One region of the Streptomyces sp. NBC_00090 genome, then DNA from elsewhere that is predicted to be linked to it. Evidence: predicted binding sites of a transcription regulator. Region 1 holds the regulator's gene; the other holds the start of a gene.
What was found. Region 1 encodes HspR, which represses chaperone genes until heat shock. Its sites were predicted from a motif close to TTGAGNNNNNNNNNCTCAA; they were not measured.
Positions count from the first base shown of each region.

Region 2: a site for HspR is predicted at 3,879-3,897, ahead of lon (endopeptidase La). Genes of this name have one in related genera too.

Region 1 covers NZ_CP108224.1:4,271,506-4,280,591, reverse strand. The annotation lists gene OG361_RS19020 ((Fe-S)-binding protein) at 1-445, opposite strand, end outside; gene OG361_RS19015 (sugar transferase) at 577-1,065, opposite strand; gene dnaK (molecular chaperone DnaK) at 1,331-3,172, shown strand; gene grpE (nucleotide exchange factor GrpE) at 3,169-3,825, shown strand; gene dnaJ (molecular chaperone DnaJ) at 3,856-5,037, shown strand; gene OG361_RS18995 (heat shock protein transcriptional repressor HspR) at 5,041-5,484, shown strand; gene OG361_RS18990 (hypothetical protein) at 5,583-6,056, opposite strand; gene OG361_RS18985 (helix-turn-helix transcriptional regulator) at 6,062-7,042, opposite strand; gene OG361_RS18980 (hypothetical protein) at 7,176-7,388, shown strand; gene OG361_RS18975 ((2Fe-2S)-binding protein) at 7,397-7,714, shown strand; gene OG361_RS18970 (pyridoxamine 5'-phosphate oxidase family protein) at 7,905-8,309, opposite strand; gene clpB (ATP-dependent chaperone ClpB) at 8,440-9,086, shown strand, end outside.
Region 2 covers NZ_CP108224.1:5,966,949-5,976,034, forward strand. The annotation lists gene OG361_RS26925 (ABC transporter ATP-binding protein) at 47-862, opposite strand; gene OG361_RS26930 (zf-HC2 domain-containing protein) at 859-1,746, opposite strand; gene OG361_RS26935 (RNA polymerase sigma factor) at 1,743-2,357, opposite strand; gene OG361_RS26940 (hypothetical protein) at 2,485-3,093, opposite strand; gene OG361_RS26945 (GNAT family N-acetyltransferase) at 3,150-3,788, opposite strand; gene lon (endopeptidase La) at 3,920-6,337, shown strand; gene OG361_RS26955 (DUF4240 domain-containing protein) at 6,493-7,128, shown strand; gene OG361_RS26960 (lytic polysaccharide monooxygenase) at 7,204-8,088, opposite strand; gene OG361_RS26965 (lysozyme) at 8,297-9,086, opposite strand, start outside.

The DNA of each region.
Region 1 (9,086 bases):
AGCCCGTGAAGCGGGACTTGCGGCCCGCCCTGGTCGGCTTGCTCAGCTGGCGGATCACGATGAGGGTCACGATGCCGAGGACCGTCATCAGGCCGAGGAACTCGGTGAAGACCTCGTACGGCAGCCAGTCGCCGATGATCGGGATCAGCCAGTCGGCCTGGAACAGCTGGCCGAAGGCGTTGACGATCGTGAGGAGCAGCGAGAAGAAGCCCACCGCGACGAACCAGTGCGCCACGCCGACGATGCCCCAGCGGTTCATCCGGGTGTGGCCGAGGAACTCCTTGACCAGCGTGATGGTGCGCTGTGTGGGGTCGCCGGTGCGGGTGCCCGCGGGTACGGGCTGACCGAGCCGCACGAAGCGGTAGATCTGCACGGTGGCACGGCCGAACAGCGCGACGGCCACCACCGTGATGACGATCGACACGACGATCGCGGCGAGTTGCATGAAGGGCTCCTCGGGCGGGCCTCGCGGGCCTACTACTCGCGGGCCTACTAAGCGGTAACTTATTGAGTCCGTGCTGAGATTACCGGGTCACGGCCCCGCGCTGTAGCGGCACTCACGGTGATCTGTGTCGCTCAGGCAAACCTTGCCGCGCGACGCCTGCGGACAGCTGGAAGCGTACGCGCCAGGATCGTCAGATCCATCCCCAGCCAGTGGTGGTCCACATAGTGGAGGTCGAGCAGCTCCCGCTCCTCCCACGGCAGCTCCGAGCGCCCGCTGATCTGCCAGGGCCCGGTGAGCCCGGGGCGTACGGAGAGCCGGCGGCGCCCCTCGCCCGCGCACTCGCGGTGGGACGGGGCCAGGGGGCACGGTCCGACCAGCGACATCTGGCCCCCCACGACGTGCAGCAGCAGCGGCAGCGCGGCCAGCGGGCTCTTCGTGCGGAAGGTCAGCATCGTGAAGGTGCGGCCGTCCAGGCCCGCCACCGTCCGGCGGCGCAGCACGCCGTGACCGGGGGTCGCGCCGCCGAGCGCGACCGAGAGGGCGACGGCGGCGAGGAGCGGGGAGAGCGCGAGCAGCAGGGCCAGCCCGCCCAGGACGTCGAACGTGCGCTTGGCCGTCATTCCCCACACCCTTCCGAGTGAGCCGACAAGAATCATGGGATATTCGTGGGATATGCCTGCTTTGCCCGGCAAGGAGCATCCGGACTCTCTCACGGGCCACCCCGCTCGGAGCGGGAATGACGCGCTCCGACCCCCTTCGGCCCTTCTTTGAGCGGGCGACCGAGTGAAGAGTTGAGTCGACCCCGCTCAGGTCTGTTGACTCGTGGAGGGGTGTCGTGCATCCTTGAGTCAGATCCACTCAAGTCAGTCAGCTGGAGGAATTGAAATGGCACGTGCGGTCGGCATCGACCTGGGCACGACTAACTCCGTCGTCAGCGTTCTGGAAGGCGGCGAGCCCACCGTCATCACCAACGCCGAGGGCGCCAGGACCACGCCGTCCGTCGTCGCCTTCGCGAAGAACGGCGAGGTGCTCGTCGGCGAGGTGGCCAAGCGTCAGGCCGTCACCAACGTCGACAGGACCATCCGGTCGGTCAAGCGCCACATGGGCACCGACTGGAAGATCGAGATCGACGGCAAGAACTTCAACCCGCAGCAGATGAGCGCCTTCATCCTGCAGAAGCTCAAGCGTGACGCCGAGGCGTACCTGGGCGAGAAGGTCGTCGACGCGGTCATCACCGTCCCGGCGTACTTCAACGACTCCGAGCGTCAGGCCACCAAGGAGGCCGGTGAGATCGCGGGCCTCAACGTCCTGCGCATCGTCAACGAGCCGACCGCGGCCGCCCTGGCCTACGGCCTCGACAAGGACGACCAGACGATCCTCGTCTTCGACCTCGGTGGCGGCACCTTCGACGTGTCCCTCCTGGAGATCGGCGACGGCGTCGTCGAGGTGAAGGCCACCAACGGTGACAACCACCTCGGTGGTGACGACTGGGACCAGCGCGTCGTCGACTACCTGGTGACGCAGTTCCAGAACGGCCACGGCGTGGACCTGGCGAAGGACAAGATGGCGCTCCAGCGCCTGCGCGAGGCCGCCGAGAAGGCGAAGATCGAGCTGTCCTCCTCCACGGAGACCTCGATCAACCTGCCGTACATCACGGCCTCCGCCGAGGGCCCGCTGCACCTGGACGAGAAGCTCACGCGCGCTCAGTTCCAGCAGCTGACCTCGGACCTGCTCGACCGCTGCAAGGTGCCGTTCCACAACGTCATCAAGGACGCGGGCATCAACCTCTCCGAGATCGACCACGTCGTTCTCGTCGGTGGTTCGACCCGTATGCCGGCCGTCGCCGAGCTCGTCAAGGAGCTGACCGGCGGTCAGGACGCCAACAAGGGCGTCAACCCGGACGAGGTCGTCGCCATCGGCGCCGCGCTCCAGGCCGGTGTCCTCAAGGGTGAGGTCAAGGACGTCCTGCTCCTCGACGTGACCCCGCTGTCCCTCGGTATCGAGACCAAGGGCGGCATCATGACCAAGCTCATCGAGCGCAACACCACGATCCCGACCAAGCGGTCCGAGATCTTCACGACGGCCGAGGACAACCAGCCGTCCGTGCAGATCCAGGTCTACCAGGGCGAGCGCGAGATCGCGGCGTACAACAAGAAGCTCGGCATGTTCGAGCTGACCGGTCTGCCGCCGGCCCCGCGTGGCGTCCCGCAGATCGAGGTCGCCTTCGACATCGACGCCAACGGCATCATGCACGTGACCGCGAAGGACCTGGGCACGGGCAAGGAGCAGAAGATGACCGTCACCGGCGGCTCCTCGCTGCCGAAGGACGAGGTCGACCGGATGCGCCAGGAGGCCGAGCAGTACGCGGACGAGGACCACCGTCGCCGCGAGGCCGCCGAGTCCCGCAACCAGGGCGAGCAGCTCGTCTACCAGACGGAGAAGTTCCTCAAGGACAACGAGGACAAGGTCCCCGGTGACGTCAAGGCCGAGGTCGAGGTCGCGCTCGTCGAGCTGAAGGAGAAGCTCAAGGGCGAGGACACCGCCGAGATCCGCACCGCCACCGAGAAGGTCGCGGCCGTCTCCCAGAAGCTCGGCCAGGCCCTCTACGCGGACGCGCAGGGCGCGCAGGCCGCGGGCGACGCCGGTGCCGGCCAGGCGCAGGCCGACGACGACGTCGTCGACGCCGAGATCATCGACGACGAGCCCAAGAAGGGTGGTCAGGCGTGACCGAGGAGACCCCGGGCTTCGAGGAGAAGTCCGACGTCCCCTCCGGCGCCACGCCTGACGACGCCGCCGAGGCCGCCGACTCCTCCAAGGAGGAGAAGGCGGCCCCGGCCGGGGACGCGAGCGACCAGAAGTCGGCCGGTACCGCGGGCCTCACGGCCCAGCTGGACCAGGTGCGCTCCGCGCTCGACGAGCGCACCGCGGACCTCCAGCGGCTCCAGGCCGAATACCAGAACTACCGCCGCCGCGTGGAGCGGGACCGGGTCACGGTCAAGGAGATCGCCGTCGCGACCCTCCTGTCCGAGCTCCTGCCCGTGCTCGACGACGTCGGCCGGGCCCGGGACCACGGCGAGCTCCTGGGCGGGTTCAAGTCGGTGGCCGAATCGCTGGAGACCGTCGTCGCCAAGATGGGTCTGCAGCAGTTCGGCAAGGAGGGCGAGCCCTTCGACCCGACGATCCACGAGGCCCTGATGCACTCGTACGCGCCGGACGTCACCGAGACGACCTGCGTGGCGATCCTGCAGCCGGGGTACCGGATCGGGGAGCGGACCATCAGGCCCGCCCGGGTCGCGGTGGCCGAGCCCCAGCCGGGCGCCACGCCCGGCACCAAGGAAGAGAAGGCCGACGAGGAGAGCGTTGCCCCCGACGAGGGGTGACGCAACGATCGTCCGGAAGGAGGGACGTCGATGAGCACGAAGGACTTCGTCGAGAAGGACTACTACAAGGTTCTCGGCGTCCCCAAGGACGCCACCGAGGCCGAGATCAAGAAGGCGTACCGGAAGCTCGCCCGCGAGAACCACCCGGACGCCAACAAGGGCGACAGCAAGGCCGAGGCGCGCTTCAAGGAGATCTCCGAGGCCAACGACATCCTCGGTGACCCCAAGAAGCGCAAGGAGTACGACGAGGCGCGCGCCCTCTTCGGGAACGGCGGCTTCCGGGCCGGCGGCCCGGGCGGCGGCTCGTTCAACTTCGACCTGGGCGACCTCTTCGGAGGCGCCCAGGGCGGCCCCGGCGGAGCCGGCGGCTTCGGCGGCGGCGGAGGCATCGGGGACGTCTTCGGCGGCCTGTTCAACCGCGGGGCGGGCCCGGGTGCGCGTACCCAGCCGCGCCGCGGCCAGGACATCGAGTCCGAGGTGACGCTCAGCTTCATCGAGGCCGTCGAGGGCGCGACCGTACCGCTGCGGATGTCCAGCCAGCAGCCGTGCACGGCGTGTTCGGGCACCGGCGACAAGAACGGCACGCCCCGGGTGTGCCCGACCTGCGTCGGCACCGGACAGGTCTCGCGCGGCAGCGGCGGCGGCTTCTCGCTCACCGACCCGTGCGTGGACTGCAAGGGCCGCGGCCTCATCGCCGAGAACCCCTGCGAGGTCTGCAAGGGCAGCGGGCGGGCCAAGTCCTCCCGCACCATGCAGGTCCGCATCCCGGCGGGCGTCTCCGACGGGCAGCGGATCCGGCTCCGCGGCAAGGGCGCGCCGGGCGAGCGCGGCGGGCACCACGGCGACCTGTACGTCGTCGTGCACGTCGACGACCACGCGGTCTTCGGCCGCAAGGACGACAACCTCACCGTCACCGTGCCGGTCTCCTTCACGGAGGCGGCGCTCGGCGGCGAGATCAAGGTGCCGACCCTCGGCGGCCCCGCGGTCACGCTCAAACTGCCCGCGGGCACTCCGAACGGCCGGACCATGCGCGCCCGCGGCAAGGGGGCGGTCCGCAAGGACGGCACCCGCGGCGACCTCCTCGTCACCGTCGAGGTCGCGGTGCCCAAGGAGCTGGACGACAAGGCACGTGAGGCCCTGGAGACCTTCCGCGAGGCGACCGCCTCCGAGGATCCCCGGGCGGAGCTGTTCCAGGCCGCGAAGGGAGCGTGACCCGTGGACGGGCGCCGACGCAATCCGTACGAACTGACCGACGAGTCGCCGGTGTACGTCATCTCGGTGGCGGCCCAGCTCTCCGGTCTGCACCCGCAGACCCTGCGGCAGTACGACCGTCTCGGCCTGGTCTCCCCGGACCGCACGGCGGGCCGCGGGCGGCGCTACTCGGCCCGTGACATCGAGCTGCTCCGTCAGGTGCAGCAGCTGTCGCAGGACGAGGGCATCAACCTCGCCGGCATCAAGCGCATCATCGAGCTGGAGAACCAGGTCGCGGCGCTGCAGAGCCGGATCGCCGAGCTGTCGGCCGCGGTCGACGGCGCGGCGGCGGCGATGCGCCAGCGCGAGGCCCAGGTGCACGCCTCGTACCGGCGCGACCTGGTGCCGTACCAGGACGTGCAGCAGGCGAGCGCGCTGGTGGTCTGGCGCCCCAAGCGCGGCGAATAGCTCCGCACAGCACGTATGAGGCCCCCTCCACGGTCGTGGAGGGGGCCTCGTACGTACCCGACAGGCTTAGGGCCTATCCCTGATCCGCCGGACAGGCCCTACGGGATCAGCTCGGCCACGATGTCGCCGACGGTCTCCCACCAGGGCGCGGCGCCGGTGCCGAACGCGGCGGCGAGGGCGGTGCCGACGGCGTGGTCGCGGGGGGTGGGCTCGGCCGCCGGGTCCCACTCGGTGTCCACGCGGCCGTCCCCGGAGGACTCCAGGGTGCCGAGCCGGCGCCCGTTCCGGGTGAGCCGGCTCTCCACGTACGAGCAGGGCACGAGCCGGTAGCGGACCCCGTCGACCCGGGCGTCGACGCGGTACGAGGAGCGCAGCAGCCGCCCGCGCGCGGGCTTGAGGCGGGCCGGCTCCCCGTCGACGGTGAGCGCCAGCAGGGCGGCCTTCCGGGTCCCGATGGGGGTGTGGGTGTCGGGGCGGGTCCCCGGGGCCCGTACGAGCTCCACGGTGGGCAGTCCGTGGCCGGAGACCCGGAGGGTCCCCGCGGGTCCGTCGAGGTCGATCTGTACGTACACGGAGGTCAGTTGTCCCGTTCGAGGATTCCGGACTGGGCGATGAGATAGCCGAGCTGGGCCCGGCTGCCGCTGCCGAGGGCGGAGGCGAGCTTGGCGATGTGGGCGCGGCAGGTCCGCACGTTCATGCCGAGGCGGCGGGCGATGGCCTCGTCGACGAGGCCCTCGACGAGGAGCCTGGCGATGGAGCGCTGGACGCCGCCGATGCCGTCGGTCTTGATGTCGTACGGGATCTCCTCCCGTATCGGCACCGCGAGCTGCCAGAACTGGTCGAAGACGTTGCCGAGGTAGGCGACCAGGCCGGGGTGGCGCAGTTCCAGGGCGACCTGGCGGTCGCTGCGGGCCGGGATGAAGGCGACCTCGCGGTCGACGATGATCAGCCGGTCGATGATCTCCTCGAGCGTGCGGACCTGCACCTCGGGGCCGACGTGCTCCAGGTAGGTCAGCGTGAGCTCGGTGTGGCGGGCCGTGTGCTGGTAGAGCGTGCGCATGCTGATGCCGCGGCCGAGGAGCGGCGAGACGCGGTCGAGGGCCTCGGTGAGGGCCTGCGCGGGGCGTCCGCCGCCGGGCTGGACGGTGAGCAGCTCGTGGCGGCAGTTGGCGACGACCCGGTCGAGGGTCGAGTTGATGCGTTCGATGCCCTCCAGCACGGTGATGGCGTGCGTGGTGGGGGAGTCGTGGGCGCTGATCGCCATGAACGGCTCGAAGGCGTCCGAGAGGGCGACGGTGCGCCGGCGGCGGTCGAGTATTTCCCGTTCGATCGGCTGGAGGAGCTGCGCGAGGGCCGCCGAGGGGGGAACCGGACGGAGCCACTGGGCGTCGTCCGGGTCGGGGTGGAGCAGTGAGAGATCGAGGAGGCAAGGAGCCTCGACCGTCTCTGACCGGGGTATTCGCCCGCTCCGCAGGGCGGCCGCATACAGCTCGGAGCCGGCTTTGCAGAGTTCGGCATGGGAATGAGGGTGACCTGTTTCGTCCGCTTCTTTCCGCATATGTACACCCCCAGGCTCCTGCATCTCAGGAACATGATGCCTGGGTTTGGTGGTGCAGGTGCAGAGAGTAAGCCATCGTCTTACTCGCGGGGGTTGGTAAAGAGACGTTGCCTTCAAGTGAGGTTGCTCGGTGATGATGAAGAAGCTCATACGCGCGGTGGCCGGAGTCGCCTTCATCGCGGCCGCCACAGTGGGGGCCGTGGGAGTGACCCAGGACCCCGGCTGGCACACGGCGCCGGCAGCGGCGCAGGCCGCTCTGAACGACCCGGGCTGGCACACGGCCCCCGCGCTGCTCGGCGACCCGGGCTGGAGCGTGGCCCCCGCGCAGGATCCCGGCTGGAGCTAGACGGGCGCATGAACGTACCCGATGACCCCAGGTTCCGCCGGGAGATGGCCTCGGCCTATCGCTCCGGCTGGCACTTCGTCGATCTCGCCACGGCCATCCCCCACCTTGGCGACTCGCTGAAGGTAACCCTCTTCGGAGAACCGATCGTCGTGGCACGTGAGCAGGACGAGGACGTCCGCGCTTACCGCTGTCTCCGCCGTCCCCGCGGCGCGCCGCAGCCCATCCGCTGTGCCATCCGGTACGGCATGATCTTCGTCAACCTCGACCAGCGGGACCACCAGCTGATCGAACCCGAGACCATCACCGCCACCCCCCGCAGTGCCTGAGCGATTCCCCCGTCGTTGTAGATCGCTCAGGTACTTCCCCCACACAGCGGCGCCATCGCGGACCTGAAACGCGATGGCGCCGCTGTGCTGCGCCCGCGCACTCGCGCGGGCTCCTTCGGGGCTCCTTCGGGCTCCTCAGGTGCTTCCCGGGCGCTTTTCAGACGCTTCCCGGGCGCTCCCCAGGCGCTTCTCAGGCGCGGCCCATCGCCCGGGTGAGGGCGATCTCGATGACGACCCGGTCCGGGTTCGGGGCCGGCGTGCGGCCGTAGCGGCCCGCGTAGCGGTCGACGGCGTCGGCGACGACCTCGGCCTCCGTGCGGATGCGGGCGACGCCCTCCAGGGTGGCCCAGCGCCCCTTGTCCACCTGGCAGACCGCCACCCTCGCGCCGTCCGCGCCCGCCGCCAGGACGTTGGCGACCTTGCGGCTGTGCTTGTTGGTGATCACCCGTGCGTACCCGCCCTCGGGGTCGTACGTGACGCCTACCGCCACCACGTGCGGGGTGCCGTCCGGACGCGGGGTCGTCAGGGTGCACATGTGGTACTCGCGCCAGAAGCTGAGATACGAGTCGGAAGGGTTCCTCGGGTCTGTGGCCATGCCCGGAAACTACCCGGGGGAAGGCTCTCGTCGATACCTTGAGCGGAATGGACTCAACTTTGTGTACGTTGGAAGGGTCATAGAAGTCATAGAAGACACCCAGTCGTAGCAACGAGGAGGAACACCGCACGTGGACGTCGAACTGACCAATCGGAGCCGGGACGCGATCAACGCGGCCACGAGCCGCGCCGTGTCCGAGGGGAACCCGGATCTGATCCCCGCGCACCTGCTGCTGGCCCTGCTCGCGGGTCAGGACAACGAGAACATCACCGACCTGCTCGCCGCCGTCGAGGCCGACCAGGCGGTCGTGCGCTCCGGCGCGGAGCGGCTGATCGCCGCCCAGCCGAGCATCACGGGGTCCACGGTCGCGCCCCCGCAGCCCAACCGCGAGTTCCTGGCGGTCATCGCCGACGCCGACAAGCGCGCCAAGGAGCTCGGCGACGACTTCCTCTCCACCGAGCACCTGCTCATCGGACTCGCCGCCAAGGGCGGCCAGGCCGGTGAGATCCTCGACCGGCAGGGCGCGAGCGCATCGAAGCTGCTCGACGCCTTCGAGAAGAGCAGGGGAGGACGCCGGGTGACCACACCCGACCCGGAAGGGCAGTACAAGGCGCTGGAGAAGTTCGGCACGGACTTCACGGCCGCCGCGCGCGAGGGCAAGCTGGACCCGGTCATCGGCCGGGACCACGAGATCCGGCGCGTGGTGCAGGTGCTGTCCCGCCGCACCAAGAACAACCCGGTCCTCATCGGTGAGCCCGGCGTCGGCAAGACCGCCGT
Region 2 (9,086 bases), 1.7 Mb from region 1:
GGGCCGGGCGCGGGTGCCGTGTGCGGGCCGGGCATGGGGGCCGTCTTCATCGGAGCGGCTCCTTCACGCGCCGCCCGGCGGCGTCGCCGGCGAGGCGGGCGCGGTGGGCTCGCAGGGCGGCCGTGTACCCGCGCTCGATGGCGTTCGTCGTCGAGTCGTCCGGATCCGCCGACTCGCCCCCGAGCGAGGCGAGTTCGGCGGTCGTGCCGCGGAAGGCGAGCAGTCCCGACTCGATCAGGGCGACATCGGTGCAGGCCGCGGCCACGTCCTCCACCAGGTGGGTGGAGACCACCACCGTCGCCTCCGTGCCGAGCTCCCGCAGCAGCGCGCGGAAGTCGACCCGCTGCTCCGGGTCGAGACCTGCCGTCGGCTCGTCGAGCAGCAGCAGCTCCGGTTCGTTCACGACGGCCTGGGCGATGCCCGCCCGCCGGACCATGCCGCCCGACAGCGTCTTCATCCGCGCGTCGATCCGGTCGGCGAGCCCGACCCGTTCGACGGCCCGCTCCACGGCCGCCGGGGCCCGGTCGGCCGGCACCTCCTTGAGCCAGGCCACGTACGCGACGAACTCCCGGACCGTGAAGGCGGGGTAGTAGCCGAACTCCTGCGGGAGGTAGCCGAGGCGGCGCCGGATCGCGGTGCGTTCGCGGTGGCTCGCGACGTCCCCGCCGAGCAGCTCCACCCGCCCGGAGGCGGGCGCGGCGACGGTCGCGAGGACCCGGATGAGCGAGGTCTTCCCGGCGCCGTTCGGGCCGAGCAGGCCGTGGACGCCGGGGGAGAGGGACAGGTCGAGCGCGTCGAGGGCGACGGTACGGCGGTGCCGGACGGTCAGTCCGGTCACCGCGACCGTGGCAGGCTGGTTCACCGGGTCTCCAGGTGGTCGAAGGAACGGCGCCGCAGCACGAGGAGGGCCGCGCAGGCGAGTGCCGCGGCGGCCCAACTCCCTTGTGCCACGGGGCCGGAGAAGTAGTCGGCGAGTGCCTCGGAGCCGGCCGTCCGGCCGGCCCCCGTGTCCGGCTGCCCGAGGAGCGGGCCGGTCACGGCGAGCAGCCACCCGCCGGCGAGCGTCGCGGCCGCCGCCCGGCAGCCGACGAAGGAGCCGAGCGCGAGGGTCGCCAGGGTCAGCGCGAGTCCCGGCAGCAGCCAGGCGGCCACCCCCGGGAACCCGGCCACCGGCGGCAGCAGCGCCCCGCCCGCGGTCAGCAGCGGGACGCAGACGGCGAGCACGGCGGCGGTACGGGTGAGCAGGAGCCGCAGCCCGCCGGAGGGGGTGGCGGCGGTGATCTCGTACAGCGGGTCGGCGTGGCGTCCGTACGACACGGCGACCCCGCCGAGCGGGAGCACCGGGGAGACGGCGAGCAGCCAGCTCCGGGCGCCCTGCACCCCGGCCCCGTAGGCCAGGGCGAAGGCCCCGCCCAGGACGAGGGCCACGGCGACGACCCAGGACCCGCGCAGGGCGGGACCGGCGGCCCACCAGAGCCTCGCCCACCGCCCGAGCGGGCTGCCGGCCGCCACGGCCGGCGCCGGCCGGTGCCCCACGGACGTCAGGAGCTCCGCCCGTACGGCGGCCAGGGCCGGGCCCGCCGCTCCGGCGCGGACGGCGGCCGAGACGCGGCCCGCGCAGGGCGAGCAGGACTCGACGTGCTTCTCCAGGGACCAGGCGTCCGTCTCGGGGGCCGCGCCCTCCGCGTACCGGAGCGCGAGCGCGTCGGTGACGTGCCAGTCGGCGACGTGCCGGGGGGACGTCATGCGGTGCCTCCCAGGGGGTACGGGCCGCCGGCGCCGAGCGCGGCGCGCAGTTCGCGGCGGGCGCGCAGGGCGCGGGTCTTGACGGTGCCTTCGGGTATGCCGAGGAGCCGGGCGGTCTCGCGGGTCGTCAGCCCGTCGACGACGGTCGCCCGCAGCACCTCCGCCAGCTCGGGCGAGATCCGGTCGAGGGCCGCGCCCACCTCCCCGTACTCCAGGCCCGCGAGCACCCGTTCCTCGGCGGAGGGCGCGGGGGCGGCGGGCTCCGGTGGCACGGCGGCGGCCCGTTCGGTGCGTTCGGCACGGGCCCGGGCGCGCTGGGCGTCCACGAGCCGCCGGGCGGCGATCACCCAGAGCCAGCCCCCGGCCTCGCCCCGGCCGCGGTGGCCGCCGGCCGAGCGCCAGACCGTGACGAAGGTGTCCTGGAGGACCTCCCGCACCGTCTCCTCGTCCGGGCAGCGGCGGGCCAGCCGGGCGTGCAGCCAGCCCGCGTGCCGGTCGTAGAGGACGGCGAGCGCCTCGGTGTCCCCACGGGCGACCGCGCGCAGCAGCGCCGCGTCGTCGTCCTCGTCTCCCCCTGCGGGGCCTCCCCCTGAGGGGCGCAACAGTCTCACGCCCTCTCTATCGCGCCCGGACCCCGGTTCGGTTCACGGCGGGTCCGACGGCCCGGCGCATGCACCTGCCGGCGCCCCGGCTCACGGGCCCGTCGGCGCCCGGCTCACGGGCTCGTCGGCGCCCGGCTCACGGGCTCGTCGGCGGGCCGCCCTCCGGGAGGGCGGCGAAGACGCGCTGGAGGGCGGGCGGGCGCTCGCCGTCGCCCGCGACGACGAGGTGGTGGCGGTAGGTGATGAAGTACTGGAAGCCGTCGGCGATCGGGCTGCCGGTGGGCCGCGCCGGGACGCGCGCGTAGGCCGGGTCCTCCAGGGCGGCCCGCAGTTCGGCGACCTCGGCCGGGGTCTGCTGCCCGGTCCGGGGCGGCTTGGAGCCGGAGCGGCTGGTCCAGCTGCCGTCGTAGTGGACGACGAGCTGGTTGCGGACCCCGGCGAGGCCGCCGCTGACGACCACCTCGACGAGGACCTCGCCGGGCTGCGGCTCCTCGCGGGGAGCGGTGGGGGCCGGGGTCGGGGCGGCGGTCGGGGACGCCGTACCGCTCGGCGTATCAGGCGCGCTCGGCGTACTCGCCGTACCGGGCGCACTCGCCGTGCTCGGCTCCGGTGGCGCCGGGGGCACGCTCACGCCCGACGCCGGTCCGCCCGGCGCGGGCTCCACCCCGGGGCCGCAGGCGCCCGCGCCGCCGGTCAGGACCGCGACCAGAAGCAGGGTCCCGCACCACTTCCGCCGTACGCGCATGCCTCGCACCATGGATCGAGCATGCCCCGTACGGGGTGCCTCGCGCAGCCGGACGGTCAGCTTCCCGACCGGACGATCCCGGTGAGGGGCCCGCGGTAGCGCCAGTCGAGGGAGTCGTAGAGCGCGAGGCCATCCGTGGTCGCGGACAGCACTCCGGTCTCGGCGCCGGCCTGCGCGGCGGCCGCCTCCAGGGTGCGCATGACGTTCGCGCCGAGGCCGCGCCGGCGGTGCGCGGCGTCGGTCTCGATCTGGTCGGCGACGGCGGTGGAGCCGGTCGGGGCGATCTGGCCGCGCGCGGCGAGGGTGCCGTCCGGGGCGAGGACGCGGACCCGGATGACCCCGTCGCGGACCTCGGTGGTCCGCGCGTACCCCTCGGGCGGCGCGGGGCGGGCGCCCGGGTCCAGCGGCTTGACCATCATGAAGCCCGGGTCGTCGGGGACCGTCCACCCCTCGGTGATCCACGGCGCCACCTCCTCCGGGGCGGCCATCACCTTGAGCCAGCTGTACGGCTCGGTGAGCCGCGCGCAGAGCGCGCCGACGGAGGCCGCGTCGGGGGCGGGCAGCACGTGCCGCACGACGTGCCGGGGGAGGCCGACGTCGATCCGGTGGCCCCAGGGCTCGGCGACGGCGGGCGGGGTCCCCCGGGAGACGGTCCAGCCGGCCACCCAGGCGGAAGTAATAGCTGCAATATCCATGCAGTCATTACATCTGCTGCTCACGGCCCCGCGTCGGGGTGATCGCTGAGAGCGAACGGCGGCAGGGGAACATTCCTGGGCTCACGTGCATTGAGTCCGTACAGCTCAACTTGACTGCCGAAGGGGAGATCATGGCTTCTGCGTCCATGGCGTCCGCGCCGCTCACTCTGCCTGTGCTGCCGCTCGACGACGAGGTCGTGCTGCCCGGGATGGTCGTGCCGCTGGACCTGTCCGACAACGACGTACGGGCCGCCGTCGAGGCCGCCCAGGCCGCCGCGCGCCCGGGCGGCGGCAAACCGCGGGTGCTGCTCGTGCCCCGCGTCGACGGGACCTACGCGGGGACCGGCGTCCTCGGCACCGTCGAGCAGGTCGGGCGGCTGTCCGACGGCGACCCCGGCGCGCTGGTCCGCGGCCGCGGCCGGGTGCGCATCGGCGCCGGTACGACCGGACCCGGCGGCGCCCTGTGGGTCGAGGGCAGCGCCGTCGAGGAGACCCTGCCCGAGCCGCTGCCCGGCTCCGTGACCGAGCTGGTCAGGGAGTACAAGGCGCTGGCCACCAGCTGGCTCAAGAAGCGCGGCGCCTGGCAGGTCGTCGACCGCGTCCAGCAGATCGACGGCGTCGGCGCCCTCGCCGACAACGCCGGCTACTCGCCCTTCCTCACCGTCGAGCAGAAGGTCGAGCTCCTGGAGACGGCCGACCCGGTCGCCCGCCTCAGGCTCGCCACCGCCCAGCTCCGCGAGCACCTCGCCGAGCAGGACGTCGCCGAGACCATCGCCAAGGACGTCCAGGAGGGCGTCGACAAGCAGCAGCGCGAGTTCCTCCTCCGCCGCCAGCTCGAAGCGGTCCGCAAGGAGCTCCGCGAGCTGGGCGACGGAACCGACTCGCCGGCCGACGAGTCCGACGACTACCGCGCCCGCGTGGAGGCCGCCGACCTGCCCGAGAAGGTCCGCGAGGCGGCCCTCAAGGAGGTCGACAAGCTGGAGCGGTCCAGTGATCAGTCCCCGGAGGGCTCCTGGATCCGCACGTGGCTGGACACCGTCCTCGAACTGCCCTGGAACGAAAGGACCGAGGACCAGTACGACATCCCGGGCGCCCAGGCGATCCTCGACGCCGAGCACGCGGGCCTGGAGGACGTGAAGGAGCGCATCACCGAGTACCTCGCGGTGCGCAAGCGCCGCTCCGAGCGCGGTCTCGGCGTCGTCGGCGGCCGCCGCGGCGGAGCCGTCCTCGCCCTCGTCGGCCCGCCCGGCGTCGGCAAGACCTCGCTCGGCGAGTCCGTCGCCCACGCGATGGGGCGGAAGTTCGTCCGCGTCGCCCTCGGCGGCGTCCGCGACGAGGCCGAGATCCGCGGCCACCGGCGGACCTACGTCGGCGCCCTGCCCGGCCGGATCGTCCGGGCGATCAAGGAGGCCGGGTCCATGAACCCGGTGGTCCTGCTCGACGAGATCGACAAGGTCGGCTCCGACTTCCGGGGCGACCCGGCGGCGGCGCTCCTCGAAGTGCTCGACCCCGCGCAGAACCACACCTTCCGCGACCACTACCTGGAGGTCGAACTCGACCTCTCCGACGTCGTCTTCCTGGCCACGGCCAATGTGCTCGAAGCCATCCCGGAGGCGCTGCTCGACCGCATGGAGCTGGTCAGGCTCGACGGGTACACGGAGGACGAGAAGGTCGTCATCGCCCGCGACCACCTGCTCCCGCGCCAGCTGGAGCGGGCCGGCCTGGAGCCGGGCGAGGTCGTCCTGGAGGACGCCTCCCTGCGGAAGCTCGCCGGGGAGTACACCCGGGAGGCGGGCGTCCGCACCCTGGAGCGGGCCATCGCGCGGCTGCTCCGCAAGGTCACGGCCCAGCACGAACTGGGTGGCCGCGAGCTGCCGTTCACGGTCACCCCGGAGGACCTGCGGGCCCTGATCGGGCGGCCGCACCACGTGCCGGAGTCGGCGCAGGACCCGGCGGAGCGCCGTACGGCGGTGCCGGGCGTCGCCACCGGGCTCGCGGTGACCGGCGCCGGCGGTGACGTCCTCTTCGTGGAGGCGTCCCTCGCCGACCCGGAGACCGGCGCGGCCGGCCTGACCCTCACCGGCCAGCTGGGCGACGTGATGAAGGAGTCGGCGCAGATCGCGCTCTCCTTCCTCCGCTCGCACGGCGCGGAGCTGGAGCTGCCCGTCACCGGCCTCAAGGAACGGGGGGTGCACATCCACTTCCCGGCGGGCTCGGTCCCGAAGGACGGGCCGAGCGCGGGCGTCACGATGACGACCGCCCTCGCGTCCCTGCTGAGCGGCCGGCTTGTCCGTACGGACGTGGCCATGACCGGCGAGGTCTCCCTCACCGGCCGGGTCCTCCCGATCGGCGGCGTGAAGCAGAAGCTGCTCGCCGCGCACCGGGCGGGCATCACGACGGTCGTGATCCCCAAGCGGAACGAGGCCGATCTGGACGACGTCCCGGCCGAGATCCTGGAGAAGCTGGAGGTCCACCCGGTGACGGACGTCCGGCAGGTCCTGGAGATCGCGCTGGCCCCGGCGGCGGTGCGGGTGGGCGTCGCCGCGTGACCCGGCGCGCCCGGCGCACCTGGTGCACGGGAGGGCCCGGCGCCCGGCGCACCGGCTGACCCGGTGTGAAATCCCCGCGCGGGAGCGGGGTGTCCTTCGTGGACACCCCGCTCCCGCGTGCGCGTATGTCAGTGAGGACTGGCATGCTCGTACGCATGAACGAAGACGCCTTCTGGGCTCTCATCGACGAGTTGAGCCGCCGCCCGGGTGACCGGGACGAGCGGCTGGAGTGGCTGCGGGCGGAGCTGGTACGGCGGCCGGCGGCCGAGAGCGTGGCGTTCCAGGTGCGTCTTGAACTGGTCTGCGAGGCCGCCGGGACGCGCGCGGTCTGGACGGCGGCGAACCGCGTGGAGGGCGGCGCCTGCACGGACGACGGCTTCCACTACTTCAGGCTCTGGCTGGTGGGGCAGGGGCGGAAGGTGTACGAGTCGGTCGTCGCCGACCCGGACGCGCTGGCCGACGTGCCCGGGCTGCGGGTGCTCGTGGGGCGCCACCGCAACGAGTGGCACGACGACGAGTGGCCCGAGTGGGAGGAGCTCGACTACGTCGCCCAGGACGTGTACGACGAGCTGACCGGCCAGGAGGACGACGACGGCGACGAGTTCCTCGACGCGGTCGAGGAGGCCGAGGAGGAGCTCGCGGAGGAGCTCGGCGAAGAGTTCGGCGAAGGCTTCGCGGGGGAGCTCGGCGAGGACTTCACGGGGGAGAGGGAAGAGGGCGGGGAGCCTCGGGGCGCTCGGCCGGAGGGGGTGGCCCTGCCCCGGCTCAGCGCCCTCTTCCCGCTCGGGTAGTCCGACTCCGGGACGGACCCCGGACGGACCCCGGACGGCCCCCGAGGGTCGTCCGAGGGTCGTCCGGGGAGGGCGTCAGGAGGCGGACGGGTTCCGGCGGCGGCCCAGGAGCAGGGTGCCCGCCGCGAAGGTGGCGAGGGCGCCCGCGCCCGCGAGGGCCAGGGGGAGCGGCGAGGAGGGGCTCGCGGCGGTCTCGGCGGAGAGCGCCGGGGCCTGCTCGTCGCCGCCGTGGCCCGCGTGGCTCACGGTGGAGAGGTCGGTGCCCGCCGCGATCTTCGCCTCGGTCGGGGCCTGGGCCGTCACCTGGGTCTGCGCCGCCGCCGTGCCGCCGAAGGTGACGTCCGAGCAGCTGTAGAAGGCCTCGGGGCTGTCGTTGCGCTGCCACACCTTGTAGACGATGTGGCGGCCGGTGCGGGCCGGCAGGGTGCCCGTGAAGTTGTAGTAGCCGTCCGTCGCGGTGCGGGTGGTGTTGTAGACGGCGACCGGGGTCGCGTCCAGGTCCGACCACTTCAGGGGCTGCGTCGGGTCGAAGCCCGCCTTGGTGATGTAGACCGTCATCGTGCCCGAGTGGGCCGCCGTCGCCCGCACCTTGAAGTCGAAGGAGCCCGCGGCGACCGCCGTCGCCGGCCAGTCGGTGCGCGCCCAGTCCAGCGCCCGGTACTTGGCGCGGTTCGCCGAGCAGAGCTTGCCGTCCGGGATGAGCGCCTGGTGCTGCCCGTCGGCGTTGGCGATGTTGACCTCGTTCCAGTCGTAGAGCGGCTGGGTGCCGGAGTCGGCGACGAGGTCCTTGCACACCTGCGACTTGGGCGTCTCGGGGCCCTCGGCGTAACAGGCGGCCACCCGGCTCACGGGGTTGAAGACGGCGCCGTGGGCGCCGGCCGTGGCGGGGGTGAGGCCGACGAGGGCGGCGGCGGACAGGGCGGAGGCGGCGACAGCCGAGGTGCGGCGGTACGAGGGCATGCGGGGGCTCTCTCTCGTGCGTGGGGGAGAACGGGACGAGCAACGCGCGCTGGGTGCGAGGAAGTTGAATTCCGGGCGACCGCCGTAGAGCGTCGCATTGGTCCATACCAATGAGCAAGAGGGTGGGCGGAAAAAGCCGGAGCGGCCCCCCCGGGGTGCCGCACACCCGGGGAGCCGCCGCGGAGCGAGGGGGGCGAGAACGGCCAGGTCAGCCGTTCGCCAGCGCCTGGACGCGCGAGAGGTCGCCGTTGAAGTGATTGTGGTCGCCGACCGTCGGGCCGGAGGAGGTGTACTGCCACATCGTGTAGTACAGCCAGCCGGCCGGGAGTTCGCCGACCTCGGAGGCGTACCGCGCGATCCACAGCGGGTTGGTGGAGGCGAAGCCCCCGTAGTTGCCGGTGCACTGCTTCCACCAGCTCGTCGCCGTGTAGATGACGGGGTCCCGCCCGGTCCGGTACTTGTACCGGTTCACGAAGTCCCGGATCCAGGTGACCATCCCGGACTGGGTCTTGCCGTAGCAGGTCGCGCCGTACGGGTTCCACTCGATGTCGAGGACGCCCGGCAGGGTCTTGCCGTCGTTCGACCAGCCGCCGCCGTTGTTGACGAAGTAGTCGGCCTGGGCGGTGCCGGTCGTCGTGTCGGGGGTGGCGAAGTGGTACGTGCCCCGGATCATGCCGACGTTGTAGGAGCCGGTGTACTGCTGCGTGAAGTAGGTGTTCTTGTAGTAGGTGCCCTCCGTCGCCTTGACGTAGGCCCATTTCACCCCGCTGTTCCACAGCGTGGACCAGGCGACGTTCCCCTGATGGCTGGAGACGTCCACCCCCTCCGTCTGGACGGCCTGGACGGAGATGCCGCCGGGAGCGCCGCTGCGGCCGTCGTGTTCGAGGACGCCCATGCCCATGTGGGCGGAGCCGCGGGCGGGCACCTGCCGCGCACCCGGGTCCGGGGCGGCGCCGGCGGGGCCGGCGAGGGGGAGGAGGAGGGCCAGGGCCGCGAGG